DNA from 4 places in the Rhizobium sp. 01N447_2 genome. Region 1 is predicted to be linked to each of the others. Evidence: predicted binding sites of a transcription regulator. Region 1 holds the regulator's gene; each other region holds the start of a gene.
What was found. The regulator HrcA, encoded in region 1, represses chaperone genes, less so after heat shock. The targets are predictions, from matches to a motif close to GTTAGCACTCNCNNNNNGNGAGTGCTAAC.
Positions count from the first base shown of each region.

Region 1 (3,809 bases):
CGGCGCCGACGCACCGATCGCCCGCAAGCTGGTGACGGCCGAACATGTGCACGGCAAGACCGGCCTCGACGGTCCGGAGCTGAACGAGCCGACGATGGCGCTGCAGCCCGGCCATGCCGTCGACTTCATCATCGAGACGTTGCGCCATGAGCCTGAAGGCACAGTGACGCTGTGTACGCTCGGGCCGCTCACCAATATCGGCATGGCCTTCCAGAAGGCGCCCGACATTATCCCCCGCATCCGCGAGTTGGTGATGATGGGCGGTGGCTTCTTCGAGGGCGGCAACATCACGCCGGCGGCCGAATTCAACATCTATGTCGACCCCGAAGCCGCCGATATCGTCTTCCGCTCAGGCGTTCCGATCGTGATGATGCCGCTTGATGTGACGCATCAATTGCTGACCCGCAAGGACCGGGTGAAACGCATGGCCGAGATCGGCACGGCGCCGGCAAAGGCCATGGTCGAGATGCTGGAATTCTTCGAACGCTTCGACATCGAGAAATACGGTTCCGACGGCGGGCCGCTGCACGACCCGACCGTCGTCGCCTACCTGCTCAAGCCGGAGCTTTTCCAGGGCCGGGACTGCAATGTCGAGATCGAGGTCCAGTCCGAACTCACCGTCGGCATGACGGTCGTCGACTGGTGGCATGTGACCGAGCGCAAGCGCAACGCCAAGGTTATGCGCCATGTCGATGCGGATGGCTTTTTCGATCTGTTGATCGAACGCTTCGCCCGCATCTAACGCTTCGGCTTTCCCTTCTTCCCCAGGAGGAAGGGATATCAGGCGTCCTTCTCGTCGAAGACGGAGTTGGTTTCGGCTTCCGCCGGCTTCGGGCCGCCCTTGGCGACACCGACCATGGCCGGGCGCAGCACGCGCTCGCCGATGGAGAAGCCTGCCTGCACGACCTGCACGACCGTATTGTTCGGCACGTCTGGGTTCGGCACCTCGAACATTGCCTGATGGAAATTCGGATCGAACTTCTGGCCAACCGGCTCCAGCTTGCGAACGCCGTGGCGCTCGAGAGCCGACAGCATGGCGCGCTCGGTCATCTCGACACCCTCGATCAGCGTGCTAAGGCCGGCATCGGCCGCAGCCTTGGTCTCCGGAGAGATGGCATCAAGCGCGCGGCGTAGATTGTCCGAGACGGCGAGCATGTCGCGTGCAAAGCCCGCGACGGAATAGGACTTGGCATCCTTCACCTCGCGCTCGGTGCGCCGGCGCAGATTGTCCATCTCGGCAGCAAGGCGCAGATAGCGGTCGCGCAGTTCGCCGTTTTCGGCTTTCAGAAGCTCAAGCGCGTCCGGCTGGACGGCCTCTTCCTGCGCAGTTTCGTTCTCGACGTAGGCGGTAGCATCGGCTGCGGCATCCGCCGCAGTTGCGTCAGGTCCGTTTTTCGTCGTGTCATCAGTCATGACGGTCTCCGGTTGGTGTCTTCAGATGCGCCCGATATCGAGGTTTGACCGAAAAAAATCAAGTCTGCGTGACAAAGAAGCGAAAATTCCGCGTGCTTGGCAGTTGCGGCGTCAAAGCTGGTTGCGCGAAAGGCGGGAGACGAGCTGGGCCGTATAGTCCACCATCGGCACAATGCGGGAATAATTGAGCCGCGTCGGGCCGATGACGCCGACAGCGCCGACGATGCGATCGTCATCGTCACGATAGGGTGCGACGATGAGCGACGAGCCGGACAGCGAGAAGAGCTTGTTTTCCGAWCCMATGAAGATGCGCACGCCCGAYCCGCTTTCGGCSAGYTTSAGSAMCTCGATCAGYCTGTCCTTCTTCTCGAGATCGTCGAACAGCAGGCGCAGSCGGTCGAGATCCTCGGCGCCGGCCAGGCCTTCGAGCAGGTTGGCGCGGCCGCGGATGATGAGCTGCGTCGGCTTTCCCTCGTCCGGGCTGCCGGCCCAGACAGCGATGCCGCGCTCGACCAGATCGCGCGACAGGGCATCGAGCTCGTGGCGGACGTCGTCCTTCAACCGGCTTAATTGTTTGCGGAGTTCCGGCAGGGTCTGGCCGGACATATGCGCATTGAGAAAATTCGCCGCCTCCGTCAGCTGCGAGGAGGTGACGCCCGCCGGCAGCTCGATGATGCGGTTCTCCACCTGATCGTGATCGCCGACGAGCACGGCCAGCGCCTTTGTCGGTTCGAGCCGGATGAACTCAACATGTTTCAGCACCGGATCGCTTTTCGAGGTGATGACGAGGCCGGCGCCGCGCGAAATGCCGGATAACATGCGGCTTGCCTCGTTCATCATCGATTCGACGGGATTGCCGCCGCTTTCGGCCCGCACCTGGCGGTCGATGTTGGCGCGTTCCTCGGCGGAGAGGTCGCCGACCTGCATGAAGGCATCGACGAAGAAGCGCAGGCCGATCTGGGTCGGCAACCGGCCGGCGCTGACATGCGGCGAATAGATCAGGCCGAGCTCTTCGAGATCGCTCATGACGTTGCGCACCGAGGCCGGCGACAGCGACATCGGCAGGATACGGGACAGGTTGCGTGAACCGAGCGGCTCGCCGCTTTCCAGATAACCTTCGACGATGCGACGAAAAATTTCCCTGGAGCGCTCGTCCAGCGCAGCTACAGCATCCGAAACCGACGTCGACCTGATGCCCATGAAGCTTTCGAACCCGTGCTGATGATACTTCCCGAAAAGTAAGTCAAACTAACACCCGTGGCAAAAGGGAATTTGCAAATGAGCGCCGCCAATCGTAGAAGCGGTCAAATAAACTCCAGGAGATAAGAATGCGGCCTTCAGGCAGAAAAATCGACCAGATGCGCAAGGTCTCGTTCGAGCGCAATTTTTCCAAGCATGCGGAAGGCTCCTGCCTGGTGAAGTTCGGCGACACGCATGTGCTCTGCACGGCGAGTCTCGAAGAAAAGACGCCGCCATGGCTGCYCAATACCGGCAAGGGCTGGGTCACGGCCGAATACGGCATGCTGCCGCGGGCGACCGGCGAACGCATGAAGCGCGAGGCTGCCGCCGGCAAGCAGGGCGGCCGCACCCAGGAAATCCAGCGGCTGATCGGCCGGTCGCTGCGCGCCGTCGTCGACCTGCAGGCGCTCGGCGAACGGCAGATCACGCTGGATTGCGACGTCATCCAGGCCGATGGCGGCACGCGGACCGCCTCGATCACCGGCGGCTGGATCGCGCTTTACGACTGCCTGAAATGGATGGAAAGCCGCAACATGATCAAGGTCGACCGGGTCCTGAAGGATCATGTCGCCGCCATCTCCTGCGGTATCTTCGCCAGCCAGCCAGTGATCGATCTCGATTACATCGAGGACTCCTCGGCCGAGACCGATGCGAACTTCGTCATGACGGGCACCGGCGGCATCGTCGAGATCCAGGGCACGGCCGAAGGCACGCCGTTCAGCGAAAGCGAATTCACCTCGCTGATGCAGCTTGCCAGGAACGGCATCGGCGAACTCGTGGCGCTGCAGAAGCAAGCCATCGAAGGGTGAGCCCCATGCTGGAGGGCATGTTGGAAACGGCGCTCTATGCGCGGGATCTCGACCAGGCCGAGACGTTTTACGAAGACGTTCTCGGGCTTGAAAAGATCACCCGCGCCGCCAACCGGCATGTCTTCTTCCGCTGTGGGCCTGGCGTTCTGTTGATCTTCAATCCCGAGGAAACGGTAAAGCCGCCGGCGCCTGGATCGCTGCAGGTGCCGCCGCACGGCACGAGCGGCCAGGGCCATGCCTGTTTCCGGGTGTCCGGCGGCAATATCGATGCCATGGCCGAGCGGTTGACGGCAGCGGGCGTGGCGATCGAATCCGAAGTGCACTGGCCGAACGGCGGCCGTTCGATCT
Region 1 is NZ_JBFTQY010000002.1:114,907-118,715, reverse strand. It holds gene AC1ECN_RS01915 (nucleoside hydrolase) at 1-742, shown strand, start outside; gene grpE (nucleotide exchange factor GrpE) at 781-1,413, opposite strand; gene hrcA (heat-inducible transcriptional repressor HrcA) at 1,525-2,613, opposite strand; gene rph (ribonuclease PH) at 2,742-3,461, shown strand; gene AC1ECN_RS01895 (VOC family protein) at 3,458-3,809, shown strand, end outside.

Region 2 (3,747 bases), on a different contig from region 1:
AGTGGACGCTTGCCAGATTGCCGACCTTGATGGCAGTTGCCGGCGAACGTAAAATTATGACCCGCTCGTTATGTCGCGCAGGAGATCCAGGCCGCGTTGGTATTTTTCCGTTTTCTTGCCGGCCTGTTCGGCCTGCCGGAGATTGTCTTCGAGATCGGCCCGCTTGACGGGCAAGGACAACGGGTTTGATGCCGCACGTCTGACGAAGTCGTCGTCCGGCTCGTCCGGCCGCCGTGTCAGAGCATTCACCGCCGAGATGATCGCCGGCGGAAAGCCTTCTTCCCTCAGCCTGTCGAGCGTCCAGCCGCTTCCCTTTTCGACAACGTCATGAAGGTAGGCGACCGTTCGCGTCTCGTCACCAGAAACCAGAAGGGCTACCCGCTGGCAGTGCTCGAAGAACGGCCGGCCGGTTTTGTCCGCCTTACCTTCATGGGCTGTAAGAGCGATCTGGATGGCATGGTCGAGATGCTGCATGGCGATCACGACCCCTCTGTCTTCCTGATCTTCCGTCGGGAAGGCTTTTCGCCCGTCGTCATCTCGATGTCAGGGACGGGGGCCATCGCGGCCTGGACAGGCCTCGCTCGTGGGCGATCGAGATCGCCGCTCTCACCGGCGCCTTGAAGCAGTGCTGCATCATCCCTGTCGTCTTCATCAAGCAGGTTCTGCAGCGTCTCATTCTCATCCTCGCCGGCCAGTTCGTCACAGGCTTGAAGCCAGTGGCGCTGATCGGCGCCGTCCGGGCGGCCCTCGGCCTCCCAGATTTCGTAGGCACGGCGACGGATCTGCTCGTGCTTGTCTATAGCCATGATCGCCTCCAAGCGCATTTCATCCGAAGAACGAGCCCAGCCGCTTTCACGGCGTGTTGATGGTTGGAAGAAAATCCTCCACCTGTTTGCGCTTATCCTTCGAAAGCGTCTCCACCCGTTCCTTCCAGAACCGCTCAGCCTCGGGTGGATCCTCATCCCATTGGCGAACATCGGTGATGTTGTCGTCGATCATGGACCGACGGTGGCCGCCGAGGCTGAGATATTCTTTCGCAAGCTTCAGGCTTGGGTTTTCAGTGTCGCTATCGCGGCCTGATGTCGAACTCGCGTTGCGCCGGGCATTTTCCAATGCCCTTTTACGATCGGTCTCGGCTCGCTCCGTATCGGCGGAACGCGCGTCATCTGTCCCGCTCTCGGGCGGCACGTTTAATCTGGAAGTCACCATGGATCACCTCTCGATGTTGTGATCCACTAACCTTTGCAAGCAGTGAGAGTTCCGCGTGGGTGGAGATTGATTTGAGCGAGCGCCCCGCACCGCCCGGCAATCAATGAACGGCCATACTCACCATTCGATAGGGGTGCACGGCTTCGAATTGCGAGATCATCGCCGTCGCCTGCTGAAATACGAGCTCGGCATTTTCCGGATCATCACGGGCGAGTTCATCGGCGTTGACGCGGATCGTTTCGGCCATATTGTTGGAAAGTGCGGCAAACTGCGTGTTGCCTTCGACATAGGCCTCGCGAGCCGTCTCCTCCAGCGTACGAGCGATATCGACGAGGATTTCCTCGCGTTCCTCGATACTGAGGTCTTTGATGATATTGGTCTTCTCTTCCATGTCACTCACTCCAAAAAGACGTGGGACGATGACCGAGCTTGAACAAGCCTCGATCATCAAAGAGTTGGGAATGCCGAAATCCGGATTCAAGCCTCAATCCTGCTGGAACTCGCCTCCGGCACCACGCCGTCGCCTTCGTTATTCGAACGCGGGAGGCGATTTTCTGTTCCCTGCCGGGCGTTAGCACTCACGAGCAGGGAGTGCCAATTTTTCTTCCATCACCTCTTGAATTGYAAAACCATCGAACCAAATCATTCTCGCAAGGCTCGCGCGCGAGCACCCGCCCGGATTGGTCATCCGGTCCGGCTAAGGACAACGTCATCACTGTTTATCGATGGAGGAAGACATGTCGTTCCGACCGCTTCATGACCGCATTCTCGTCCGCCGGGTCGATTCAGAGGAAAAGACCAAGGGCGGCATCATCATTCCCGACACTGCCAAGGAAAAGCCGCAGGAAGGCGAGGTCATCGCCGTCGGCCCCGGCGCACGCAACGACGCCGGCCAGATCCAGGCACTCGACGTCAAGCCCGGCGATCGCATCCTGTTCGGAAAATGGTCCGGCACCGAGATCAAGATCAATGGCGAGGATCTGCTGATCATGAAGGAAAGCGACGTGATGGGCATCATCGAAACCCAGGGCGAAAAGAAGCAGGCCGCATGAGATCCCTGCTGACATCCGTCCACGCTGGAGCGCTTCAGCTTTTCATGGAAACGCAGAACCGCTCCAACATTTTATTTCTGACGCAATTCCGAACGGAAAACCCCTTCGTACTTTCCTGGAATTGCTCTGGCTGCCTATGAAGGAGTGAGGACATGGCTGCTAAAGAAATCAAATTCAGCACCGAAGCCCGCGAGAAGATGTTGCGTGGTGTCGACATCCTGGCCAACGCCGTGAAAGCGACCCTCGGCCCGAAAGGCCGCAACGTCGTGATCGAAAGATCCTTCGGCGCCCCGCGCATCACCAAGGACGGCGTTTCGGTCGCCAAGGAAATCGAACTCGAAGACAAGTTCGAAAACATGGGCGCCCAGATGGTCCGCGAAGTTGCTTCGAAGACCAGCGACGTCGCCGGCGACGGCACCACGACGGCAACGGTGCTGGCCCAGGCAATCGTCAAGGAGGGCGCCAAGGCCGTGACTTCGGGCATGAACCCGATGGACCTGAAACGCGGCATCGATCTTGCGGTCGCCGCCATCGTCGCGGAACTGAAGGCCAACGCCCGCAAGATCTCCAACAATTCCGAAATCGCCCAGGTCGGCACAATCTCCGCCAATGGCGATGCCGAAATCGGCCACTTTTTGGCGGAAGCCATGGAAAAGGTCGGCAATGATGGCGTGATCACCGTCGAAGAAGCAAAGACTGCGGAGACCGAACTCGAAGTCGTCGAAGGCATGCAGTTCGATCGCGGCTATCTCAGCCCCTACTTCGTCACCAATGCCGACAAGATGCGGGTCGAGTTCGAAGACCCGTATATTCTCATCCATGAGAAGAAGCTGTCAAACCTGCAATCGATGCTGCCGGTGCTCGAAGCCGTCGTCCAATCCAGCAAGCCGCTCCTCATCATCGCTGAAGATGTCGAAGGCGAAGCTCTCGCAACGCTCGTCGTCAACAAGCTGCGCGGCGGCCTGAAGATTGCTGCCGTCAAGGCGCCGGGCTTCGGCGACCGCCGCAAGGCCATGCTCGAAGACATCGCGATCCTGACCGCCGGCACCGTCATCTCCGAAGATCTCGGCATCAAGCTCGAATCCGTCACGCTCGACATGCTCGGCCGTGCCAAGAAGGTCTCGATCGAGAAGGAAAACACCACGATCGTCGATGGGTCAGGCGCCAAGTCCGACATCCAAGGTCGTGTGGCCCAGATCAGGGCTCAGATCGAAGAAACCACCTCCGACTATGACCGAGAGAAGCTGCAGGAGCGCCTTGCCAAGCTCGCTGGCGGCGTTGCCGTCATCCGCGTCGGCGGCTCGACGGAAGTTGAGGTGAAGGAAAAGAAGGATCGCGTCGACGACGCGCTTCATGCCACCCGTGCTGCGGTCGAGGAAGGCATCCTGCCGGGCGGCGGCGTGGCGCTGCTGCGCGCCGTCAAGGCGCTCGACAATATCAAGACCGCCAATGGCGACCAGCGCGTCGGTGTCGACATCGTTCGCCG
Region 2 is NZ_JBFTQY010000138.1:2,596-6,342, forward strand. It holds gene AC1ECN_RS37905 (HD domain-containing protein) at 55-474, opposite strand; gene AC1ECN_RS37910 (DUF2934 domain-containing protein) at 480-806, opposite strand; gene AC1ECN_RS37915 (hypothetical protein) at 853-1,209, opposite strand; gene AC1ECN_RS37920 (hypothetical protein) at 1,310-1,600, opposite strand; gene AC1ECN_RS37925 (co-chaperone GroES) at 1,947-2,261, shown strand; partial or broken gene groL (chaperonin GroEL) at 2,414-3,747, shown strand, end outside.
Region 2: the regulator HrcA is predicted to act here: its motif matches at 1,780-1,808, upstream of AC1ECN_RS37925 (co-chaperone GroES).

Region 3 (8,411 bases), on a different contig from region 1:
CCGGCAATTCCGAAACCGGGAGCTCCCTGGCGCCTGGCAGCGACCTGTCCGGTTTGCCGTCGTCTTCGATCGTCGCATCGCCCCATATGGTCAGGTCGCCCGCCGGGGCAATCAGCCGGAGACAGCGGTTGCCGAAGAGGTCGCGATAAGTCGAAGTGGGAACATCGGGCGTGGTGAAGACCGTTTCCGGAATTCTGATGTCGGCCGCACGATCATCATGAACCGACAACAGGCATACCAATGCGGTCGGCTGCGGGCAGGTCAGCGTAATTTCATAGCCGTAACGGATCAACATGGAGCGTTCTCGCGCGTCCGGATCCGCCTAGCGGAAGTCCGCCGCAGTTAGAGTATAGAAGGCGCGGCGGCGGTAGGAATAGGCTTTGTGTGCCACGTCCTGAATGGAGTTGCGCAGGGCGTCGAATAACGAAAGCCAATTCGTTTCCGAAGGCTCGGTTCTTTGCAATGCGGTGTCGGATTTCGCCAGAGCGCCAACCTCGATGAAGAACAACACCTGGAACATGCCGTCATGGCCGACGAAGCGCACAGCATTTCTCGCCGCATCGAAGCTACGGCTTTGGTTCAGGAAGGCTAGCGCCACGGTTGAACCGGCGGGGTCTCACGAGCACTCCGAGCGGCGTCCGACAGCCTGAGCCATTCCTTCCGGTATCCTATGTTGAGAAGATTGAAGGACATCATGTCGTTCCCGGCCTCCGAACGGCTCTTGCCGGTCATGGCATGGTCGGCGAGCACTGGAACGCCTGCTGAGACACGATAGACGGTCGACGAACGGGCGGATTCGATCCGGCGGTCGTGTTCGATCTCCATGGAGTAGCGACCGGACGCGCCACATTTGTCTTCCCATGTGCCGACGGCAAAGGCATTCCGTCTTCGTTCGGCTTCGTCTTCATGGCTGTTCACGATGTCAACCTTTCGTCATTCGGGCCGTGGCCATGGCCAAACGTCCTCTCGATCAGTGTTGCGCCGCTGCCGGCGGGCGATAGGTTTACCAGTTCCAGGCTGTCTTCCGTCGCGACCCGCTCATGACGTTCATCGTCACTGCGGATGCGGTATTGCAGCACATTTCCTCTCAGAGGCAGCGTAGCGGTAATGCGGTATGTCTCGGGGAGCTTGGAGGGAACGACCAGGAACCCGTCCTTCACCCGGACGGTCTGCCCCACCTTGAAGATATGTGTTGCTGCCTCGCGTCGGATCGAGCGTCCATTGCGTTGCGGGATGCGCGTAGCGGTCATGACAGTTTGTGGTCCTTTTCGAGCGCGGTTTCGAGATCTGACAGGTGGACAGGCATCATCTGCTGCGTCGAACTCTGCGCGGCGATCGCCGGCAAGTGGATGAAGGCGCCGACCCGTCGCCAGGCAAGCCTGGAAACGCTATCGATCAATTCCTCGTCATAATCGACGCGGTATTCTCCGGCTGGCTGCGCCCCGTCGAAACCGGGCAGGCGGAATGGAGATGAAAAACGGACGACGGTTTCTGTGGTGCGACTTGTCACGGCTGAGGCCTCCGCAGGAATACACTGAAGCGTTCCTGTATCGTTGAGATCCGAGCCGGACGAACTCGAGGCTGCCGGTACATCCGCGGTCAGCGCCAAGCTCATTCCGGATCGGAACAGGCGAAATGAACGCCGGAACGACGTCATACATTCGCTATCGAGAATTCAGTGGTGATGGCGGGTCGTAGGTCTCTGACACCGCGAAGCCAAGTCGGCCAAATCGACGAGGTCTATCATTGCGCCTTGATTGAGTTTAAATCAAGATAATTCGGATTTATCTATAAAAAACGCTAAATTAACGTCACGATATGCTAAATAAAATTGAGCGCGACGGCGAAAAAATTCTTTTCATTTCTGGATTAATACAAAATATCCGTTCAAATTGATTTCCTGAATTTTTCAAGAAATTCCCTTGGTGGACAATATTTATTAGCACTCCTATCAATCGAGTGCCACGGGTGCTATTTATGTACTGCAGCCGCCATACGCGCCGGCAGCAGAAAGACCTCTATGAAATTCCGTTCACTTCACGACCGCGTCGTCATTCGACGTGCGGAAGGCGATGTCAAATCCAAGGGCGGGATCATCATTCCAGACACCGCCAGGGAGAAGCCGCAGCAAGGTGAAGTGGTCGCAGTCGGCCCGGGCCTGCGCGACAAAAGCGGCACTCTGGTCCCGCTTGATGTCGAGGTCGGCGATCTCATTCTGTTTGGAAAGTGGTTGGGCACAGAGGTCACGATCGATGGCGAAACCCTTCTGATCATGAAGGAGACCGACATCATGGGCATCGTCGAAAAGACCGAAGCGGCTGCTGACAAAGCCGCCTGAGGGTCGAATTTCCGACCCGCATCTCAAGATCGAACTGGGAAGAAACATCATGTCTGCCAAGGAAATCAGATTCTCCACCGACGCGCGCGACCGCCTGCTGCGCGGCGTCGAATTGCTTAACAACGCCGTCAAGGTGACGCTTGGCCCGAAGGGTCGCAACGTCGTCATTGACAAGGCCTATGGCGCACCGCGCATTACCAAGGACGGCGTTAGCGTCGCCAAGGAGATCGAGCTCGAAGACAAGTTCGAGAACATGGGCGCGCAAATGGTGCGCGAGGTGGCTTCGAAGACCAATGATCTTGCCGGCGACGGCACGACGACGGCAACAGTGCTCGCCGCCTCCATCTTCCGCGAAGGCGCAAAGCTCGTCGCTGCCGGCATGAACCCCATGGATCTCAGGCGCGGCATCGATCTCGGCGTTACCGCCGTCGTCAAGGAAATCCAGGCGAGGGCGATGAAGGTCAAATCGTCAGCCGAGATCGCACAGGTCGGCACCATTGCCGCCAATGGCGACGCCACCATCGGCGAGATGATCGCCAAGGCGATGGACAAGGTCGGCAATGAGGGCGTCATAACAGTCGAAGAGGCGCGAACCGCCGAGACCGAACTCGATGTCGTTGAAGGCATGCAGTTCGATCGTGGGTATCTCTCGCCCTATTTCGTCACCAATGCCGAGAAGATGCGCGTGGAACTGGAGGAGCCCTATATCCTCGTTCACGAGAAGAAACTCGGCAGCCTGCAGGCGATGCTGCCGATCCTGGAAGCCGTCGTACAGACCGGCAAACCGCTGCTCCTCATCTCGGAGGACGTCGAAGGCGAGGCGCTGGCGACGCTTGTCGTCAACAAGCTGCGCGGCGGCCTGAAGGTCGCGGCCGTCAAGGCGCCGGGCTTCGGGGATCGCCGCAAGGCCATGTTGGAAGACATTGCCGTGCTGACCGCCGGCCAGATGATTTCCGAGGATCTCGGCATCAAGCTCGAGAACGTCACGCTCGATATGCTCGGCCACGCCAAGCGTGTGCTGATCGACAAGGAGACCACCACGATCATCGACGGCTCCGGCGAGAAGGCGGCCATCCAGGCGCGCATCCAGCAGATCAAGGCGCAGATCGAAGACACCACCTCCGACTACGACAAGGAAAAGCTGCAGGAACGCCTGGCGAAACTCGCCGGCGGCGTCGCGGTCATCCGCGTCGGCGGCGCGACCGAGACGGAGGTCAAGGAAAAGAAGGACCGCATCGACGATGCGCTGAACGCCACCCGTGCGGCGGTCGAAGAGGGCATCGTGCCCGGCGGCGGCGTGGCACTGTTGCGCGCGAAGTCGGCGCTGACGGGACTGACCGGGGAGAACGCCGACGTGACGGCGGGCATCTCGATCGTGATCAGGGCGCTCGAAGCCCCGATCCGGCAGATCGTCGACAATGCCGGGTTCGAGGGCTCGATCGTCGTCGGAAAACTCGCCGGCAGCAATGATCACAATCAGGGCTTCGACGCACAGACGGAGACCTATGTCGATATGATCGAGGCCGGCATCGTCGATCCTGCCAAGGTCGTCCGCACCGCTCTGCAGGACGCCGGTTCGATCGCGGCGCTGCTGATCACCGCCGAGGTGATGATCGCCGACATTCCCGCAAGAGACACAGCGTCTGCTGCCGGAAATGGTGGCATGGGCGCTATGGGATACTGAGCCAGCCTGAACCGTTCCGGCGTCGCCGGATGGCACAATCCGAACAACAGACAAGGAGAATTCCAATGTCCGTGCAGAGCAGCAGCAAGACATCGATTACCCAGCGTTTCGACAGTTATCAGCCATCCAAGACGCTTCTCGCCTGGGCCTGCGTCGTCACGGCGATCGCCACGATGATCATCGGATTCAGCTGGGGAGGTTGGGTAACAGGCGGCACATCAAGCAAAGCGGCAGCCGCCGCCGGCGACATCGCACGCGGAGAGCTGGCGTCCGCCATTTGCGTCGAGCGGTTCAAGGCGGCGCCGGATGCGAGCGCTAAACTGATCGAGTTCAAGGCGATTACCGAAGGCTACAAGCAGCGTCAGTTTGTCGAGGCCGGCGGCTGGGCGACCATGCCTGGGCAAACCTCTCCCGACAGCCGAAGTGTTCAAGCCTGCGCCACCGCGCTTGCCGTCTGACACCATTTTCCAGAGCGCTCCGATATGGTGCGGAGCGCTGCCACTGTCAAAGCAGGAAATGACCCGTGATCCGTTTCGTGAAAAAGACCGACCCGCAGCCAGCCGCAGAAGACGCGGGCGACAACCGCTTCCAGAAAATCCGCAAGGCAGCTGCCGACGAGCATAAGAAAGCCGCCAATGACAGCACGCGTCGCCGCGCGCCCCAGGCAACGGAAGATGACGATCAGCTTATCTGAGAGGGGGTATGAAGGCGTTCTTGGACAGATCTCCAGCGCAGCCGTGTAAAGCCGGCATACGGTGCGATCTGAGGAGAGGATCCTAGCTGTAATCCAGCCAGATCCCGCCAGCATCGGCGGACCGCACGCAGTTTTCCACCCAGCGCACCCCTTCCAGTCCGGCATCGACATCGGGAAAGACGAGGTCTTCGATCCCCGCAGGGGCGAGGCCGCGCTCATTGTTGATGGCAAAGCCGAAGCGGCGATAGAGGTTCGCCCAGGCTTCGAAGAGACCTTCCGGGTGACCGCCGCCGATCCGGTCGTCGATCCTGGCCTCGGGGTAGAGATAGTCCATGCCGCGCTCGAGGATGCGGGCCGGTTCGCCCTGGATCTCGTAGGAGAGCTGGTTCGGCCGCTCGTCCCACCATTCGATGCTGGCCTTCGAGCCAACGATGCGGATCTTCTGGCCATGCATGGAGCCGGCATTGACGGCGCTCGACCAGATGGTGGCGATCGCGCCATTGTCATATTCCATCAGGGTCACCGCATTGTCTTCGAGCGGCGCGCGGCTTTTGACGAAGCTCTGGCGGGTGCAGAGGAGCCGCCTGATCTTCAGGTGCGGCAAGATGACCTTGGCGATATAAAGCGGGTGGGTCCCCACATCGCCGAGGACATAGCTGGGGCCTGCGAATTTCGGATCGACGCGCCAGCGTGTCGCGGGGTTCTGCTCCCCCACCGCAGCGCTATGGAAACCATGGGCAAATTGCAGGTTGACGATGCGGATCTCGCCGAGATCACCATTCCTGACCATGGCACGCGCCTGTTCGATCATTTGGTGGCCGGCATAGCCATAAGTCACGCCGACGATACGGCCGCGCGCCTGGGACAGCGTCTTCAACTCCTCAGCCCCGGTGGTCGTGAAGCAGAGCGGCTTTTCGCAGATCACATGCAGATCATGTTCGAGCGCTGCCTTGCAGATCGCGAAATGGGTGTTGTTGGGTGTCGCGATCGACACGGCCTCGATGCCGTCGGCCCGCCGGGCCTCAGTCGCAAACATCGCCGCATAGTCCCGGTAGCTCCTGGCTTCGTCGAGCCCGAGATCGACGCCGAACGCGCGGCCGCGTTCCGGATCGATATCGAAGGCACCCGCCGCAAGGGCAAAGACGTCGTCGCGATGCGCTGCCGAGCGATGAATATAGCCGATCTGGCTGCCTCTGCCGCCGCCGACCATGCCCCAACGGATCGGCTTTCGCCTGTCATTCGTCATCATCTTTTCCCTAAAAACCAACCGACCTGAGGTAATCGCGGCTTTGCTTCACATCTTCGAGGCTGCCGGCGACATTCCTCGGATCACGCTCCTGCTCGACGGTGATGAAGCCGTGATAGCCGATCTCCTCGAGCGTTCGCTTGACGGCGGGATAATCGATGACGCCGCGGCCGATCGGGCACATCACGCCCTGTCCGCAGGCATCGAAGAAGCGGATCGTCTCGCCAAGCACACGATCGAAGACGGTCTGGTCGATGTCCTTGAAGTGGACGTAATCGAGCCTGTCGGCATAGCGGCGGAGCATCTCCACGGGATCCATGCCGGCATAATAGCTATGGCCGGTGTCGAGGCAGAAGCCGGCGATCTCCTGCGGAATGTCTCTTGCCACCCGCTCGATCTCATCGGCGAATTCGATATAGCCACCCGCATGCGGGTGGATGACGGCGCGCACGCCATATTTGCGCTGAGCGAGTTCAGCAATCGCCGTGATATTGGCGACCATCCCGGCCCAGGCCTTGTCATCGAGACGCGGTGCACGATCGGAATGGCCGGCGGCATAGTCGCGCTCGTCGTGGCCCCAGTCCATCACTGTGAGATAGGGTGTCCTGAACCGCTGGCCTGCCACCTGATCCGGCTGCGGCAACTTGGTGATGACGGCGCAAATCTCATCCGTCTGCCGCAGCAATGTCTCCCGGTTTTCAGGAGAGACCAGATCGTCGAAGATCGTGCCGGCGACGATGAAGAGATTGCGCTCGGTGAGCGCCTTGGCGACGAGCGCATCATCGAGCGGCACGTAACCATAGGGGCCGAGTTCGAGGCCGCCATAGCCGGCCGCCGCCGCCTCGTCGAAGACGCGTTCCCAGGCGGGAAGGTTTGGATTGTTGACGTCGTCCACGCCCCAGCAACAGGGGGCTGTCGTAATGGTGATGGTCACGGTTTTATTCCTGATAGTGGTGCCGGGGCGGATGTTGACGATCAGCCAAGTTTTCCGGGCCAGTATTTGTCGACATATTTCTGGATTTCGGAGCGCATGAAGCGCCCGGAATCGTCGGCGCGCTCCTCCCAGCCGAAGACGCAGGCGGTGATGATGCCGTCGAATCCGACCGCGGCGAGCGAGGAGAAGAAGACATCCCAATTGATCTCGCCTTGGTACATATCCATGTGCTGATGGATGGTGACCTTCGCGCCCGGCGGATTGATGATGTAGCGCAGCCCGGATGAGGCCTTGTGATTATAGGTATCGGCCACATGCACATGGGCAATCAGCGGGCCGGCATCGCGGATCATCTGCGCCATGTCGTCACCGAAATAGAAGGTATGCGGCGCGCAGTAGAGGAACTTGACGTTCTTCGAACCGATGGTCTTCAGCATGTCGATCGCCGGATGCAGCGTTTCGCACCAGTCTTCCGGATGCGGTTCCATGTTGAGCGTGACGCCTTCGCGCTCGAACACCGGAACGAGTTCTTCTATCGAGCGCCACCAGGCGGCCTCGCTGTGCTCGTGGGTATGCATGCCGCCGCAGCAGCTGGCGCGGTGGCTGCGATCCGGCGACGGCCCGCGGCCGAATTCCGAGTTCATCGTGTCGCAGCCCATTTCGGCGGCGATCGTGATCGCTTCCTTCCAGTAGCGCACCGCCGCCTGCCGCTCGTCCTCATGCGGGCTCGCCCAGCGGTACATCGGCAGGATCGAGGCGAGCTGGACGCCGTGATCCTTCAGGGCCGCCTTGAATTCCGCGATGCGTTCCTTGTGCGCCCGCGGGCGCACCCACCAGGGCAGAAAGTCGTCGCGCGGTGAAAGCTCGATATGCTCGTAGCCGAGCTCCGCCGCCTTGCGGCAGAGGTCGCGCAGGTTGAGGTGACGGTGCATATGCGGGTCGAGTGCGATCTTCATCTGGTTCCTCCGTCATCCCCCGGCCGCATCGGGCCGGCGGATGATCCTTGATCTCGTTTGTTTCGGACGTCCGGTGCTCCTCCCGGATTGCCAGCACGATACTGCCGCGGCGCCCCCATGCTCCAATGCTTCCTTGATCAAATTTGATCATTGACCGCGCAGCAGCCCGGTGCTCTGCTGTGTCAGCTTGGGGAGTGAGTGAGCTTGATGAAGGTGACTTTGAAGGATGTCGCAAGGCAAGCCGGCGTTGGCACCGCCACCGTCGAGCGCGTCCTCAACGGCCGCGGCGGCGTGCGGCCGGAGACGGTGGAGAAAGTCTTCCTGGCGGCAAGACGGCTTGAATACCGGCAAAGCCTGCCGGTCGCCCATCGCGGCCTGATCCGGATAGAGGTGATCCTCGTTCGTCCGGAGACCAGCTTCTACTCGCGTCTGAACCGGGCGTTCGAGCGCATCGCCGCCTCGCTCGACGACAGCATTGTCGTTCACCGCACCTTCGTCCGCGAGAACGAGCCGGCGCAATTCGCTCGCTACATCGCCAACCCGACGGCACGCCGGTCGG
Region 3 is NZ_JBFTQY010000020.1:1,902-10,312, forward strand. It holds gene AC1ECN_RS16460 (transglutaminase-like domain-containing protein) at 1-295, opposite strand, end outside; gene AC1ECN_RS16465 (DUF1488 family protein) at 323-598, opposite strand; gene AC1ECN_RS16470 (hypothetical protein) at 589-918, opposite strand; gene AC1ECN_RS16475 (hypothetical protein) at 915-1,250, opposite strand; gene AC1ECN_RS16480 (hypothetical protein) at 1,247-1,510, opposite strand; gene AC1ECN_RS16485 (co-chaperone GroES) at 2,021-2,338, shown strand; gene groL (chaperonin GroEL) at 2,388-4,022, shown strand; gene AC1ECN_RS16495 (hypothetical protein) at 4,088-4,480, shown strand; gene AC1ECN_RS16500 (hypothetical protein) at 4,546-4,716, shown strand; gene AC1ECN_RS16505 (Gfo/Idh/MocA family protein) at 4,799-5,965, opposite strand; gene AC1ECN_RS16510 (TIM barrel protein) at 5,973-6,896, opposite strand; gene AC1ECN_RS16515 (sugar phosphate isomerase/epimerase family protein) at 6,938-7,852, opposite strand; gene AC1ECN_RS16520 (LacI family DNA-binding transcriptional regulator) at 8,060-8,411, shown strand, end outside.
Region 3: the regulator HrcA is predicted to act here: its motif matches at 1,939-1,967, upstream of AC1ECN_RS16485 (co-chaperone GroES).

Region 4 (16,110 bases), on a different contig from region 1:
AGCGCCCGTTCGCGCTTGTCCTCGTCGCGGCGCGGCCGTTCGCGCTTTTCCGGCGCTGCGGGCTCTGCCTCTTCCTCGGCAGCGACGGCCGCCGCATTGTAGATCGGCGCGTCGAAATTCGCCTTGGCTTCCTCGATGAGGCGCGGGCCGAGCTGGTCGCGGAGTGTGCGGCCGCGCACTTCGATGACATGGCCTTCCGGCAAGTCGCCCAGCTGGAACGGGCCATAGGAAATACGGATCAGGCGATTGACGTCGAGGCCGAGCGCACCGAGCACGTTCTTGATTTCGCGGTTCTTGCCTTCGCGAAGACCCATGGTGATCCAGACGTTCGAGCCTTGCGTGCGGTCGAGCGTCGCCTCGATCGAGCCGTAAAGCACACCGTCGACGGCGATGCCGTCCTTCAGCTTGTCGAGTGCGTCCTGATCGATCTCGCCATGGGCGCGGACCCGGTAACGTCTCAGCCAGCCGGTCGCCGGCAGCTCGAGCGCACGGGCGAGACCGCCGTCATTGGTTAAGAGCAGCAGGCCTTCGGTGTTGATGTCGAGGCGTCCGATCGACATGACGCGCGGCAGTTCTTCCGGCAGGTTGTCGAAGACAGTCGGCCGGCCTTCCGGATCGGCATTGGTGGTCACCAGCCCGGTGGGCTTATGATAAAGCCACAGCCTGGTGCGTTCGATGCCGCGGATCGGCACGCCGTCGACTTCGATGCGGTCGGCGAGCGTGACGTTGACGACGGGGGTTTCGAGAACCCTGCCGTTCAGCGTCACACGGCCTTCCATGATCATCCGTTCGATGTCGCGGCGGGAGGCGACGCCGGCGCGCGCCATCACCTTGGAAATGCGTTCGGCATTGGCCTCGCCATCGGTCTCGGCGGCGATCGCGCGTGCGGCCGCAGGCTTTGCCGGCTTCTCGCCGCCCACCTTCGGGTCGGCTTTCGACCTGATATCCCGTGAAAGGGGCTTTGCGCCCGGGCGTTTTGGCTTGTCTTTGGGTGTCATTTGTTGTTTGCCTGCCTTTTGGGCCTGTCTATCAGGTCACGCATCTGCGGTTAAGTGGAAATTCGTGCGATCGTGAAGACAAATCGTTTCATGGAGATGGCGCTTGAAGAAGCGCGCGCCGCCGGAGAACGCGGCGAGGTGCCGATCGGCGCCGTCGTCGTTATCGACGATATTGCCGTTTCACGCTCAGGAAACCGCACGCGCGAACTCAAAGACGTCACCGCGCACGCCGAAATCGCCGCAATCCGGTTCGCCTGCGAAGCGCTCGGGCAGGAACGTCTTGCCGGCGCCGATCTCTACGTGACACTCGAGCCTTGCACCATGTGCGCGGCAGCCATCTCGTTTGCGCGTATCCGCAGGCTCTATTACGGCGCCGAGGACCCGAAGGGCGGCGCCGTCGACAATGGCGTGCGATTCTATGCGCAACCGACCTGTCACCACGCCCCGGAGGTCTATTCCGGTTTCAACGAGGTCCAATCGGCCGATATGCTGCGAAGGTTCTTTTCGCAAAGGAGAGAGGCGCCGTAGTCCCAGCGCCTCTGCGCGGCGCCGTCATCCTTGCCGGCGCGCCGAACATGCTATTGCAGGAGGTTCCACCACTGCTTGCCGGTGTTGGCGACCGCTGCATCCTTCTTGCGTTTCTTCTGCTTCTTCAACTCGGGCTCGCCGACATCGTCGAGCTTTGCCGGATCGTCAACGGTGCGGTAGCCGGGCGGCGGATCTGATATATAGCGGCGCTGATCGATATAGGAGCCCTTCTGCAGGGCGCGGGCTTCGCGATAGGCCTTGGTCTGGGCTTCCGTCGTACGCCGGCCGCCTTCGATCGCAGAGCTTGCGAGCGGCGAGCGGTAATTCGGATTGTCCGAATTCGCGTCAGCTTCCGAAACGAGACGGGCGCGGGTCTCCTCCGGCGATTCAAGCCATTGCGGGTTGTCCTTGTTGGCGACCGTCTGCTGCGGCGCAACGAGGGTCTCTTTCTGCGCCTGGGCCGGCAGCACCAGCGTCGGTCGCGGCGTGTACTTGACGCCCTTGTTCTTCGGGTCCGGTCCGGTCAACGACACGGACTGGCCGAGATCGTCGGTCAACTGTTCCATGGCGGTCTTGTCGGTGCCGTAGGTCGGGCTGCTGGCGCAACCGGACACCAGGGAACATCCCGCCATGACGACAGACAGGCAGGCGCCCATACGGAACCAATGCGTTGCTAACATGAAAACCCTTCCAGCCCTGCCGGTGCAATCATCGCCCAACCGGACAACCGTCCCCCTGACGCAAAAATCCGGCCATTTTCAGGCAGCTTTTACCGGATGAACCGCGAAAGCGCAATTCACCCGGCAATATTCTTCACGTGAGCGCGGCGAGTTCGCGAAGGGCGGCGGCGTCGCGGGCCGAAACATCGGGATATTCCGGATCGGAACCGACATCCCTGGTGATGCGCCAGGAGCGGGCGCATTTTTCACCCTCTGCCAGCTTCGGCACGACGCTGACCTCAGGCACCTCAGCCAGGCGGAAGGCTTCCGCCGGGCCTTCACCGGCGTTGATCTCGATTGCCGAGGTGATGCAGACTTCGGTGAAGTCCTGGCCTTCCAGCGCCTTCAGCAATTCCGGATCGGCGATGTGGACAAGCGGAGCCGCTTCCAGCGAAGAGCCGATGCGCTTGTCCTTGCGCTCGATTTCCAGGGCGCCGGTCACGACCGAACGCACGGCGCGGATCTTCTTCCACTTCTCGGCCAGGGCATCGTTGCGCCATTCCTTTGCGACCGGAGCAAACTGCTCCAGATGCACGGAAACGGCGGCCGGATTGCGCGACAGCCAGGCTTCCTCGGTGGTGAAGGGCAGCATCGGGGCAAGCCATGTCACCATGCAATCGAAGATCTGACGGATGACGTGCAGGCTGGCGCGCCGGCGCAGGCTCGACGGCGCATCGCAATAGAGCGCATCCTTGCGGACATCGAAATAGAAGGCCGACAGCTCGACATTGGCGAAATCGATCAGCGCGCGGGCGATCTTCTTGAAGTCGAAGGCATCGTAGTTCTCGCGCACCATCTCATCGAGTTCGGCAAGCCGGTGCAGCATCAGCTGCTCCAGCTCCGGCAGGTCGACAAGCGCGATCTCCTCGCCCTTGTCGTGGGCGAGCGTGCCGAGCATCCAGCGGATGGTGTTGCGCAGCTTGCGATAGGCGTCGACATTGGTCTGGATGATCGTCTTGCCGACGCGCAGGTCGTCGGCATAATCCGAGGTCATCACCCAGAGGCGCAGGATATCGGCGCCGGCGTCCTTCATCACCTCCTGCGGGGCGGTGACGTTGCCCTTCGACTTCGACATCTTCTCGCCCTTCTCGTCCATGGTGAAGCCATGGGTGAGGACGGCATTGTAAGGCGCACGGCCGCGGGTGGCCGCCGATTCCAGCAGCGACGAATGGAACCAGCCGCGATGCTGGTCGGAACCTTCGAGATAAAGATCGGCCGGCCATTTCAGATCCGGGCGGTCTTCGAGCGTGAAGGTGTGCGTCGAGCCAGAGTCGAACCAGACGTCGAGGATATCCATGACCTGGGTCCAGCGGGAATGGTCGTGGTCATTGCCGAGGAACCGCTCCTTGGCGCCTTCGGCAAACCAGGCGTCGGCGCCCTCATGTTCAAAGGCTTCGAGGATGCGGGCATTGACGGCTTCATCGACCAGAACCTTGCCCTGCTCGTCGGCAAAGACGGCGATCGGCACGCCCCAGGCGCGCTGACGCGAGAGCACCCAGTCCGGGCGGCCCTCGATCATGGCGCGCAGGCGGTTCTGGCCGGCGGCGGGCACGAAGCGCGTGTCGTCGATCGCACCGAGCGCGCGCGAACGCAGCGTCGTGCCGTCGGCAAGGGTCTTGTCCATATAGACGAACCATTGCGGCGTGTTACGGAAGATGACCGGCTTCTTCGAGCGCCAGGAATGCGGATACTGATGCTTCAGACGGCCGCGGGCGAAGAGCGCGCCGCGGGCGATCAGTTCCCTGATGACACGGTCGTTGGCATCGCCCTTCTTGCCGTTGTCATCGATGACGCGGGCGCCCTCGAAGCCGGGGGCGTCTGATGTGTAGAAGCCGCCGTCGTCGACCGGGAACGGGATCTTGGTCTCGATGCCGCGGGCCTCAAGCGTGCGGACAGCCGACATCCAGGCATCGAAGTCTTCGCGGCCGTGGCTGGGTGCGGTGTGCACGAAGCCAGTGCCGGCGTCATCGGTGACGTGATCGCCATCGAGCAGCGGCACGTGGAATTCATAGCCGCCGTCGAGACCCTTGAAGGGATGCGCGCAGGTCATCGCTGCGAAGTCGGCCGCAGAGACATCGCTCAAGCGCTTGTACTGCAGCTTGGCCTTGGCGAAGGATTCCTCGGCCAGCTTATCGGCAAAGATCAGCCTTTCGCCCGGACGCGGTCCGAAATCGTTCTCGGCGGCCGTCACCTCGTAGAGACCGTAGGAGACACGCGCGGAAAAGGAGACCGCGCGGTTGCCGGGGATCGTCCAGGGCGTGGTCGTCCAGATGACCACGAACGCATCCTTGAGCGCGACCGGACCTTCCACGACCGGGAATTTCACCCAGATCGTGTCGCTCTCATAATCCTGGTATTCGACCTCGGCCTCGGCCAGCGCCGTGCGCTCGACGACCGACCACATGATCGGCTTGGAGCCGCGATAAAGCTGACCGCTTGCGGCGATCTTCAAGAGTTCGCCGGCGATGCGCGATTCCGCGTGGAAGTTCATCGTCGTATAGGGATTGTCGAAGTCGCCCTCGATACCGAGACGCTTGAACTCTTCCGCCTGGACCTTGATCCAGCCGGCGGCGAATTCACGGCATTCCCGGCGGAATTCGTTGACCGGAACCTCGTCCTTGTTCTTGCCCTTCTCGCGGTACTTTTCTTCGATCTTCCATTCGATCGGCAGGCCGTGGCAATCCCAGCCGGGCACGTAATTGGCGTCGTAGCCGCGCATCTGGAACGAACGGTTGATGACGTCCTTGAGGATCTTGTTCAGCGCGTGGCCGATATGGATGTTGCCGTTGGCATAGGGCGGACCGTCGTGAAGGACGAATTTCTCGCGGCCGGCGGCGGAAGCGCGCAGTTTCTTGTAGAGACCCATCTCCTGCCAGCGCTTGACGAGTTCAGGCTCCTTCTGCGGCAGGCCGGCGCGCATGGGGAAATCGGTCTCGGGCAAATAGAGGGTCTTCGAATAGTCGATCTTTTCGGCTGTGTCGGTCATGTCGGACAATCATTTCTGGCGGCCCAGGAAGGGGCGCAACGGGCGTGAAAAAGCTGGTGACGGAAGCGCTCGTATCCAAGCGCCAAAAACCCGGACCTTCCGGCCGCTTAGCGCGCGCGGAAGGCCGGGCCGATAATTCGCATCATCATTGCCAGCCGATATTTCGTCATCGCGCCGGTTCATAGGCGTTTTTGCCGGGAAAAGGAAGAGAAGAATTCGCGGTTGGCAATCGACATCAACGGCTGGAATCGCCGGTGTCCCAGCGACAGCCGCACTCAAGGCGACCTCAGGAAAAGCAGAGTTTCCGATCAAGCGCGCCGAGCGGCTTGACACCCGCAAGCAGCGCCCTCGCCTCTTCCTCATCGCGCTTGATCTGGGCAACGAGCGGATCGAGGCCGTCGAATTTCAGCTCGGCGCGGAGATAACCAAAGAAGGAGACGGAGCAGAGCTGGCCGTAGAGATCGCCGCTGAAATCGAAAAGATAGGTTTCGAGCAGCGGCGCGCCGTTTTCCGTCACCGTCGGGCGGCGGCCATAGCTTGCAACAGCATCGTGGAGCGTGCCGTCCTGGCGGCGGAAGCGGACGGCGTAGATGCCGGCGGCAAGATCGACCTCCGGCGGCAGGCGCATGTTGGCCGTCGGGAACCCCAGTTGCCGGCCGAGCTTTTCGCCGTCGATCACCTCGGCTTCCACCGTATAGCGGTAACCGAGCATGCCGGCGACTTCACTGACATTGCCCTCCTGCAGGAGCGCGCGGATATGGCTCGAAGAGACGACATCGGCGTTTTCGTCACGGAAGGCATCGATCAGGGTGACGCCGAAGCCGTAGGTATTGCCGGCATTCATCAGGAAGGCGGGACCGCCCTCGCGGCCACGGCCGAAATGGAAATCGAATCCGGTGACGACTTCGGAAGCGCCGAGCCAATCCTTCAGGATCGAATGGATGAAATCATCGGCCGAGCGCTGCGAGAATTCGTAGTCGAAGGGATACTCGATGACGGCGCCGAAACCCAGCGCTTCCAGGATGCGGGCCTTCAGGGGCGCCGGCGTCAGGCGGAAGACCGGCGCCTGCGGCCGAAAAACCGTACGCGGATGCGGCTCGAAGGTTAGCACCAAAGCGGGGATACCGCGCGCCTTGGAGATTTCGAGCGCTCGGTTCAGCACCGACTGATGGCCACGGTGCACGCCGTCGAAATTGCCGATGGCAATGACGCCGCCCTTCAGATGGGCGGGCAAGGGTTCCCGGGTTTCATTGCGGTGGAAGACGGTCATCGGCTGGCTTCTCTTCATGCAAGGCGTGTCTTCATGCAAGGCGGGGCATCCACCACTTCGGCGCGGCGTTTTCCCGTTCGAGATAGGCGTTGAGGATCGCCTCGTCGGTTTCGCCGTTGAGGGTGTATTCCTTGGCGTGGATACCGCCGCTGATGTAGAGAAGGTCGAGCCCATAATTCAAGGCGCCGCGCACATCGGTCGGCATACCGTCGCCGATCGCCAGCACCCGCTCGACGGGGAAATCACCGCGAACCTCGCGGGCAGCCGAAAGCGTCGCCTCGTAGATCGGCCGGTGCGGCTTGCCGGCGATGCGGGTTTGCCCACCAAGCTGCTCGTAATAGGCGGCCATGGCGCCGGCGCAGGGGATGATGCGATGGCCGCGTTCGACGACCAGATCGGGATTGGCGCAGATCATCGGCACGTCGCGGGCTTTGAAATCGAGAAGCATGTCGGTGTAATCCTCCGGCTTCTCCGTCTCGTCGTCGAAAAAGCCGGTGCAGACGAGCGATAGCGCTTCGCCCGCGGGCCTGCGCTCGATGTCGAGGCCATCAAGGAGCGGGCTGTCGCGCTCGGGTCCGAGCAGAAAGACCGTCTTCGGCCCTTCGGAGATCAGCCCGCGCGTGACGTCGCCAGAAGTGACGATCCTGTCATAGGCGCTGTCGGGAACGCCGATCTGGAGCAACTGCTCGACCACCTGCCAGGAAACGCGCGGCGAATTGGTGATGAGGACGACGGCGACGCCGTTCTCGCGGGCCGCTTCAAGGGCGGCTGCCGCCTTCGGGAACGGATCGACGCCGTTGTGAACGACACCCCAGACATCGCAGAGCACCACATCATATTGACCTGATATCTCCGAGAAGTTTTCTATCCGCCTGGCCATTTCGATTTCCCGATTTGTTTCAGTCACCGGTGACATTGCAAAGGCGCAAGACGAAGGCAAGGAATTTTCTTCGCTGCCCGGCCCATGCGAAGAACTCGAAGGCGATCCGAGGGCACGGATAGCAAGGGGTTTGACGATTATCCCGAAGCGGCAGATCGCCGACGGCGGACGAGTTCGGCAAAGTTCGCCTGCGCCAGGGTTTCGGCCGCAATCTCCGACTATTCTCCGGTCTCTTCACAATTCCGGCACAAAAATTCGTGATTGCTCTCATTGACTCCTCTCGGAGCCATCCCTAAATGCTCGTCGCTAGCACTCACCGCAAGGGAGTGCTAACATCTATCCATGTGGGCCACTCCGGTCCGCGAATGTCATTCGATCGAGGGATTAGACAATGGCAAGCACCAACTTCCGCCCCCTTCACGACCGCGTCGTTGTTCGCCGCGTTGAGTCCGAAGCCAAGACCAAGGGCGGCATCATCATTCCCGATACCGCCAAGGAAAAGCCGCAGGAAGGCGAAATCGTCGCCGTCGGCTCCGGCGCACGCGATGAGTCCGGCAAGGTCGTCGCACTCGACGTCAAGGCTGGCGACCGCATCCTGTTCGGCAAGTGGTCCGGCACCGAAGTCAAGATCGACGGCGAAGACCTTCTGATCATGAAGGAAGCCGACATCATGGGCATCATCGGCTGATCGGCCGACCTGCTTTCCCGAAATGGCTGACGGGCCTTTTGCCCGAACAACTCGAATTCAGGAGTTAAGAATATGGCATCTAAAGAAATCAAGTTTGGCCGCACCGCGCGCGAAAAGATGCTGCGCGGCGTCGACATTCTCGCCGATGCAGTGAAGGTCACGCTCGGCCCGAAGGGTCGTAACGTCATCATCGACAAGTCCTTCGGCGCTCCGCGCATCACCAAGGACGGCGTTTCGGTCGCCAAGGAAATCGAACTCGAAGACAAGTTCGAAAACATGGGCGCCCAGATGGTCCGCGAAGTTGCTTCGAAGACCAACGACATCGCCGGCGACGGCACCACGACTGCAACCGTTCTTGCCCAGGCGATCGTTCGCGAAGGCAACAAGGCCGTTGCAGCCGGCATGAACCCGATGGACCTGAAGCGCGGCATCGATCTTGCTGTTGCCGACGTCGTCAAGGATCTCCAGGCCAAGGCCAAGAAGATCTCCACCTCGGAAGAAGTTGCACAGGTCGGCACGATTTCGGCAAACGGCGACAAGCAGGTCGGTCTCGACATTGCTGAAGCCATGCAGAAGGTCGGCAACGAAGGCGTCATCACCGTTGAAGAAGCCAAGACCGCCGAAACCGAACTCGAAGTCGTCGAAGGCATGCAGTTCGACCGCGGCTACCTCAGCCCCTACTTCGTCACCAACCCGGAAAAGATGATCGCCGACCTCGAAGACGTCTTCATTCTCCTCCACGAGAAGAAGCTGTCGAACCTGCAGTCGATGCTGCCGGTTCTCGAAGCCGTCGTCCAGACCGGCAAGCCGCTCCTCATCGTCGCTGAAGACGTCGAAGGCGAAGCCCTCGCAACGCTCGTCGTCAACAAGCTGCGCGGCGGCCTCAAGATCGCTGCCGTCAAGGCACCTGGCTTCGGCGACCGCCGCAAGGCCATGCTCGAAGACATCGCCATCCTGACCGGCGGTACGGTCATCTCCGAAGATCTCGGCATCAAGCTCGAATCCGTCACGCTCGACATGCTCGGCCGTGCCAAGAAGGTTTCGATCTCCAAGGAAAACACCACGATCGTCGACGGTTCGGGCGCCAAGACCGACATCGAAGGCCGTGTTGCTCAGATCAAGGCCCAGATCGAAGAAACCACCTCCGACTACGACCGCGAGAAGCTGCAGGAACGCCTTGCCAAGCTCGCCGGCGGCGTTGCCGTCATCCGCGTCGGCGGCTCGACGGAAGTCGAAGTGAAGGAAAAGAAGGACCGCATCGACGACGCGCTCAACGCGACCCGCGCTGCCGTTCAGGAAGGCATCGTCCCCGGCGGCGGTATCGCTCTGCTCCGCTCCTCCACGAAGATCACCGTCAAGGGTGCAAACGACGACCAGGAAGCCGGCATCAACATCGTTCGCCGCGCCCTGCAGTCGCTCGTTCGTCAGATCGCTGAAAACGCAGGCGACGAAGCCTCGATCGTTGTCGGCAAGGTCCTCGACAAGAACGAAGACAACTTCGGTTACAACGCCCAGACATCCGAATATGGCGACATGATCGCCATGGGTATCGTCGACCCGCTCAAGGTCGTTCGCACGGCGCTGCAGAACGCTGCTTCTGTCGCATCGCTGCTGATCACCACCGAAGCCATGATCGCCGAACTGCCGAAGAAAGAATCGGCTGGCGGCGGCATGCCGGGCGGCATGGGCGGAATGGGCGGAATGGACATGATGTGATCGGCGAAAGCCATCACTGACTACCATTCCGGCATCCGGAATAGGAAGGGCGGCTCTCGGGTCGCCCTTTTCTTTTGCCCAAAGCGATTCGACGTGCGGCCCACTGGTTTGCATAGCCGATGAACGTCTGACCAGCTCTCTATTGCTGGCCCCGGGCGCGAAGCTTGCGCCAAGCTTGCGCTGCCCGCGCCTTTCTCAACCTAGCGACATGCGAGAGACTACAGCGTTCTGGCAAGATTTTCGGCCTGACGCGGAGTGAAAAACGCTTCCAAAGCCCTCAAGGATGATCTTCGGATGCTGTTTCTCGCGAAGGCTCGCGCAAATGCGGACATCTCGGGAAAGGATGCCGATCCGAATACCCCTTAAAAAGCCGTTGCCGTTTGTCCAAAAGCCCCTATAAATCCGCGCTGCAATTAAAGCGCGCCGGCGATAATTTTTCGCCAATAGACGAGGCCGGAGCGCGGAAGGCGATGCATGAACGTTCGGCTTCGAAGGGCTCCGCTTACGGAGGCCAGATGGCCGTGGCAATAATCGCCGGAGGTAAGCGCGGGCATCATGCCCGCTGCTGCGTGATCCTGTTTCTTTGTGTTTGCCGAGCGTGCGGCGGGAGCCGCATCCGAACGGGGGAACGCCTTGTTTAAGATCGCCAGAGCCAATGCAGCCATGCCTTTGACACCCGGCTCGCTTGATGACGCCAATCAAAATCACGAGATGTTGGCGCAGTTTTCCGTCTCCGAAGCCTGGACTGGAGATTTTTCGAGCGGCATGCTCCGTCTCGGCGAGTGGAGCGCGATGCTGCACGGCCTCGCCGCACAGGAATGCGGACTTTTAAGCTTGATCCGCTGCTATGATACCAAGGACCGCGGCCACATATTGGAGCTGTTCGAGCAGGCGGCGACGCTCTGCTCCTCCTTCTGTTTTTCGACGACGATCATCATGCCGAACGGCTTTCGCCAGCCGCTCTTTTGCATGGGCGAGTCCAACGGTCTGGAAGAAAAATTCAGCGGCAGCATGGTCGGCGTCTTCGTCTTTCCGCGCTTCAAGCTGGAAGGCGCAAAACAGATATCAAGCCGGCGATAGGCCGGAAATTAAGATAAAAGGCCGCCTCGAGGGCGGCCTTCGTGCTTTCCGGCGATCCGTCCGTTACTCCGGCTTGACCGGTATGTTGAGGCCCCTGGCACTTGCCGGACGAGCGATGCAGCGCTCCAGCCAATCCGAGACGGCGGGGAATTTCGCGTATTCGAGAACCTCGCGGCCGCCATAGAAGATATCGGCACCGCGAACCCAGGTGAAGGTGGTGATGTCGGCGATCGTGTACTGATCGCCCATGATCCACTGACGGCCCTTCAACCGGTCTTCAAGCACCCCGAGCAGCCGTTTGGATTCATCGCGATAACGCTCCACCGGGTAGGCGTTGTTGGCGACCTTGTCGGCGGCGAATTTGTAGAAATGTCCGAACTGGCCGAACATCGGGCCGATGCCCGCCATCTGGAAAAACACCCACTGGATGGTTTCATATCGGCCGGCGGCATCGGCAGGGATGAGCTTGCCGGTTTTTTCCGCGAGATAAAGCAGAATGGCGCCGGATTCGAAAAGGCCGATCGGCTTCCCGTCCGGACCGTTTGGATCGATGATCGCCGGGATGCGACCGTTCGGGTTGAGAGATTCGAATTCCGGCGACTTCTGCTCGTTGGCGGCGAAGGAAATATAATGCGGCTCATAGGCGAGGCCGAGCTCCTCGAGGGCGACTGAGACCTTCACCCCATTCGGTGTCTGCAGGGAATAGAGCTGGATGATGTCGGGATTTTTCGCCGGCCAGCGCGTCGTGATCGGAAATGCGGAAAGATCTGCCATCGGATTCTCCATGTTGGGCGCCGACCATAAAAACCGGGCTCGGCAAAGGCAAGCGTGGGCAGCCAGTGCATGTCGCCCAAAAGTGCGCAGCGGTTTTGGGACAACGACCTACATGAAAACAAAAGATCCAAGCGCGTCGCTTGAATGCGGTCGAACGCGACGCGCTTTGGAGATCGTTCCATATTAGTGAACGAAGTGTCCCCTTCCGTTTATCTTTCCACAACGCAAGAAAAGAGCGACATAGAGGCATCCGAGGTCGAACCGGTGCCGGGGCACCAAGATCTCCAGAGTCCTTCAAACGGAGACAACGTCCATGTCGAACAACGTCATCATCTTGATTGCCCGTATTCTTCTTTCCTTCATGTTCATCTTTGCCGGCTTCGGCAAGGTGACCGATCCGGCAGCGACCGCCGGCATGATCGCCGGTGCCGGCCTTCCGGCTTCCACCGCGCTGACCTATCTCGCCGGCCTCTTCGAACTCGCAACCGGCATTGCCGTGCTCGTCGGCTTCCAGGTCCGCATCGTCGGCTGGCTGCTGGCCGTCTTCTGTGTCTTCACCGGCGTCGTCTTCCACCTTGCGCCGGTCAACGTTCCGGATTTCCCGGCTGCCGCCAACGGCTGGATCAACGGCCTGAACTTCGTCAACTTCCTGAAGAACATCACGCTCGCCGGCGCCTATATCATGCTCGCAACCAACGGCGCAGGCGCCTACTCGCTCGACGCCCGCCGCGGCGCCTACGCGGCTGCATAACGCCAGCAGAACATCCTCCCGGACATACAGAACCCGCCGTCATCCGACGGCGGGTCAGACCGCTGACAAACCCGTCGATTTTTCGGCGGGTTTTGTTTTTGCGGATTGGATTTTTTTGGCGGTAGTGTTTTGGCGGAGGTGAAGAAGGATGTATCGGCTCACGCCATGGCTGGTTTTGACGCTGTGGTGAGCGCCATTGCGATCTTCTTGATGTTTTGGGCGGCCGCAGCCAACAGGCACTGGCATGAGACTCGGGTGAGACTTCGGAAGCGGGCATAGCGATGCCCGTGAAGCTGCTTGGCATCGGCGAAGGAACGTTCGACCGTCTCCTTTCGCCGCTTGTAGATTGCCTTGCCCCAAGGGGTCAGGCGGTTGGCATCGGTGCGCTGGCGGGCATCGGCCCAGACATGGCGGGTGATGGTACGTGTCGCCGTGGCGTTATTGGTGCAGGAGGCCAACAACGGACAATCGCGGCAGATGGCAGGATCCGAACGATAGTGGCGATAACCGTTGCGGTCGGTGGTGGCATAGGCGAGCAGTTGGCCTTCGGGGCAGCGGTAACCGTCTGTCTCGGGCTCATAGCCGAATTTCGACTTGCGCATCATGCCGGCTCTGGGCGGGGTCGGATTGCGATAGCCGGTGACACCGAGGATGGTGCGGTCTTCAAGACCCTTGGCGATGCCGGATGTCGCATAGCCGGCATCCAGCCCGACAGCACCGACCTCGAAGCCGAACCGCTCACGCTGCCGGTCCAGCCGGTCGAGATAGACGATACTGTCATGCACATTGGCGGGCGTGACATGGGTGTCGGTGATGATCGCCAGCTTGCCATCCACCGTGCGGTGATCGAGGTAGAAGAAGCCCTTCGGCTTGCCGTCGCGCACCATGTAGCCGCTGTCGGGATCGGTGCGCGACACCTTGGTTTCCTTCACCTCCGGCTCGCGCTCTTTTTCCTTCAAGGGCTTCTGGCCGTGGAGTGCCCGCTCGGCCTCAATCGCCCGGTCGAGGTCGGCCCAGTAATCGGAACGCGACTTTTCGATCATCGCAAGATCATATTTGCCCTTGTTGGCATTCGCCTTCAGATGCGTTGAATCCGTATAAAGCACCGTGCCATCCACCAGGCCATGACGGATCGCCTGCTCAACGATATGATCAAAGATGTCCTGTGCAACCGAGGTGTCGTTGAAGCGCCGGCGGCGGTTTTGCGACAGCGTCGAGGCGTCAAACACACCATCCGTCAGCTTCATCTGCAGAAACCAGCGATAGGCGACGTTGACCTCAATCTCGCGCACCAGCTGACGCTCCGAGCGGATGCCGAACAGGTAGCCAATGAACAGCGCCTTGAACATCAAGGTCGGATCGAGCGGCGGGCGGCCGTTGTCGGCGCAATAAAGCCCCGCAACCCGGCCATGGATGAAGGAAAAGTCGATCACCGCATCGATCTTGCGAAGCACGTGATCCTTTGGCACCAGGCTGTCGAGCGTCACCATCTCAAGAGCCGTCTGGGTGGGGGCAGGTTTCTTCAACATGTCCCAATGAATCACAAACCCCTGGACGGTGCCAGGGGTTTGTCAGCAGTCTGACCCGCCGTCATCCGACGGCGGGTTTTTCTTGTGTCTAGACGGCTGATATCAGAGGGCGGCGCGCACCGCGTCGATGATCGCCTGCACAGCGGGTTCGCCGGCGTGGTTTTCCTTGCGGGCGCGCACCAGGCAGGCCTGCGAATGCAGGATGACGCCGTCCTGGAGCACCTTCAGGTGGTTGGCGCGCAGCGTCGAGCCGGTGGAGGTGATATCGACGATGATATCGGCCGAGCCGGAGGCGGGAGCGCCCTCGGTGGCGCCCAGGCTTTCGACGATGCGATAAAGCTGGATGCCGTGCTGGCTCGAAAAGAACTGCTGGGTCAGCCGCCAGTATTTGGTGGCGATGGCAAGGCGTCGGCCGTGGCGGGCGCGGAAATCGGCGGCGACATCGACGAGATCGGCCATGGTGTCGACATCGAGCCAGATCTCCGGCACGGCAACGACGACATCGGCGTGGCCGAAGCCGAGCCGGGCGCAGAATTCGACGCGCTTGTCGACCTCGGCAAAACCTTCCCGCATCAGATCCTCGCCAGTGACGCCGAAATCGACGGTGCCGTTGCCGATTTCACGGGAGATTTCGGAAGCCGAGAGGAAGGCGATCTCCACATCATCCCAGCCTTCGACGCGGCCGCGATAGGAGCGGTCGTTGCCGACCGCGGAAATCGTCATGCCGGCACGTTCGAAGATCGCCGAAGCGTCCTCCTTCATCCGGCCCTTGGAGGGAAGCGCGATGGTGATGGTCATGCGGCTGCCCTTTCGGTTTCGATGCGGTCGAGCCAGAAGGAGAAGCCGACGGCCGGAATACGGTCCGTCGCACCGAGAAAGGTCAGGAGCCGGTCGAAACGGCCGCCACCGGCGAGCACCGCGGTCGAGCCCTCCACCGTCACCTCGAAGACGAGGCCGGTGTAATAGTCGAGCGGCCGTCCGAAGGCGGCGCGGTAGTCGAGGCAGGAAAGATCGACGCCGGCATTATAAAGTGCTGCAACGCGGCCATTAAAACGGGAAAGCGCATTGCCGAGTTTCAGGCCGGCAGCATCGGCGAAACCGGAAAGGGCTGCGGAAGCATTGACCAGCGGCACGTCGAGCGACAGGAACTCTTCCAGCACGTGGAAGGCTGCATCATCGAGGCGCGTTTCGGACAGGATGAGCTTTTCCTTGAGCCTTCGGGCGATCTCCAGGGCTGAGCGGCCGGCATTCGTCGAATAGCCGGTCTTCTGCATCTCCCGCTCAAGATGGGCGACCAGCGCCTGCTCGTCGCCCGATGCGACCAGCCTGGCGATATCGTCGTCGAGCCCGGTGACGAATTGCGGGCTGACGAGGCTGGCAAGCAGCGCCTCTAGCTGCGTCATATTGCCGAAGGCGTGGATCAGACGCTTCTGCCAGCCAAGCGGCAGGCCGAGCGCCTGGACGACCGCCTCGAACACCGCCTGATCGCCAAGCGTCACCGACAGGCGGCGGCCCGGCAGCAGGCGGGCGAGAATGCCGGTGGCATCGCCGATGGCGCGGGCGTCGGCGTTTGATAGGTCGATATCGCCAAGATCCTCGATGCCGGCCTGATAGAATTCGTTGGCGCCGTCGCGACGCTGGCGGAAAACTTCGCCGAGATAGGCATAACGCTTCGGCGTGCCGGTCGCCGTCTCGATGTGGCGCAGACAGACGGGGATCGTGAACTCGGGACGCAGGCAGAGGCTGGCGCCGGTTTCGCTCTCCGTCATGAAGATGCGGCGGCGCAGATCTTCGCCGGCGATATCAAGGAAAGGTTCGGCCGGCTGAATGACAGGCGTGTCGATGCGCTCGGCGTTGCGCGCGTCGAATTCGGCAAGCAGGTCGTCAGCGAAGTCGGGGAGGTTGATCAGGGGCATTGGCTTGACTTCCCTCTTCTCCCCAGCGGGGAGAAGATGCCCGACAGGGCAGATGAGGGGGATGAGGAGTGTAAACGACGAATGTCCTGAGCGGCGAGCGAAGGACAGCTTCTGCCATGCCGCCCCCTCATCCGACCCTTCGGGCTACCTTCTCCCCGAGGGGAGAAGGGGAGATCTCTCTCAAACGTCGTCATCTGTGTCACCGGCTTGAGCGGGATCATATGGAGTTTCGAAGCCGGAGCTAGCCCTTTTCCGATCCTCGGCCTGCGCAGCCA
Region 4 is NZ_JBFTQY010000016.1:51,615-67,724, reverse strand. It holds gene AC1ECN_RS13275 (pseudouridine synthase) at 1-998, opposite strand, end outside; gene AC1ECN_RS13270 (nucleoside deaminase) at 1,089-1,526, shown strand; gene AC1ECN_RS13265 (hypothetical protein) at 1,577-2,206, opposite strand; gene ileS (isoleucine--tRNA ligase) at 2,340-5,231, opposite strand; gene AC1ECN_RS13255 (bifunctional riboflavin kinase/FAD synthetase) at 5,518-6,501, opposite strand; gene AC1ECN_RS13250 (TIGR01459 family HAD-type hydrolase) at 6,533-7,381, opposite strand; gene groES (co-chaperone GroES) at 7,773-8,069, shown strand; gene groL (chaperonin GroEL) at 8,142-9,785, shown strand; gene AC1ECN_RS13235 (hypothetical protein) at 10,419-10,865, shown strand; gene AC1ECN_RS13230 (glutathione binding-like protein) at 10,929-11,639, opposite strand; gene AC1ECN_RS13225 (DoxX family protein) at 11,953-12,390, shown strand; gene AC1ECN_RS13220 (IS1182-like element ISRle11 family transposase) at 12,549-13,919, opposite strand; gene hisG (ATP phosphoribosyltransferase) at 14,022-14,717, opposite strand; gene AC1ECN_RS13210 (ATP phosphoribosyltransferase regulatory subunit) at 14,714-15,835, opposite strand; gene hisS (histidine--tRNA ligase) at 16,016-16,110, opposite strand, start outside.
Region 4: the regulator HrcA is predicted to act here: its motif matches at 7,687-7,715, upstream of groES (co-chaperone GroES).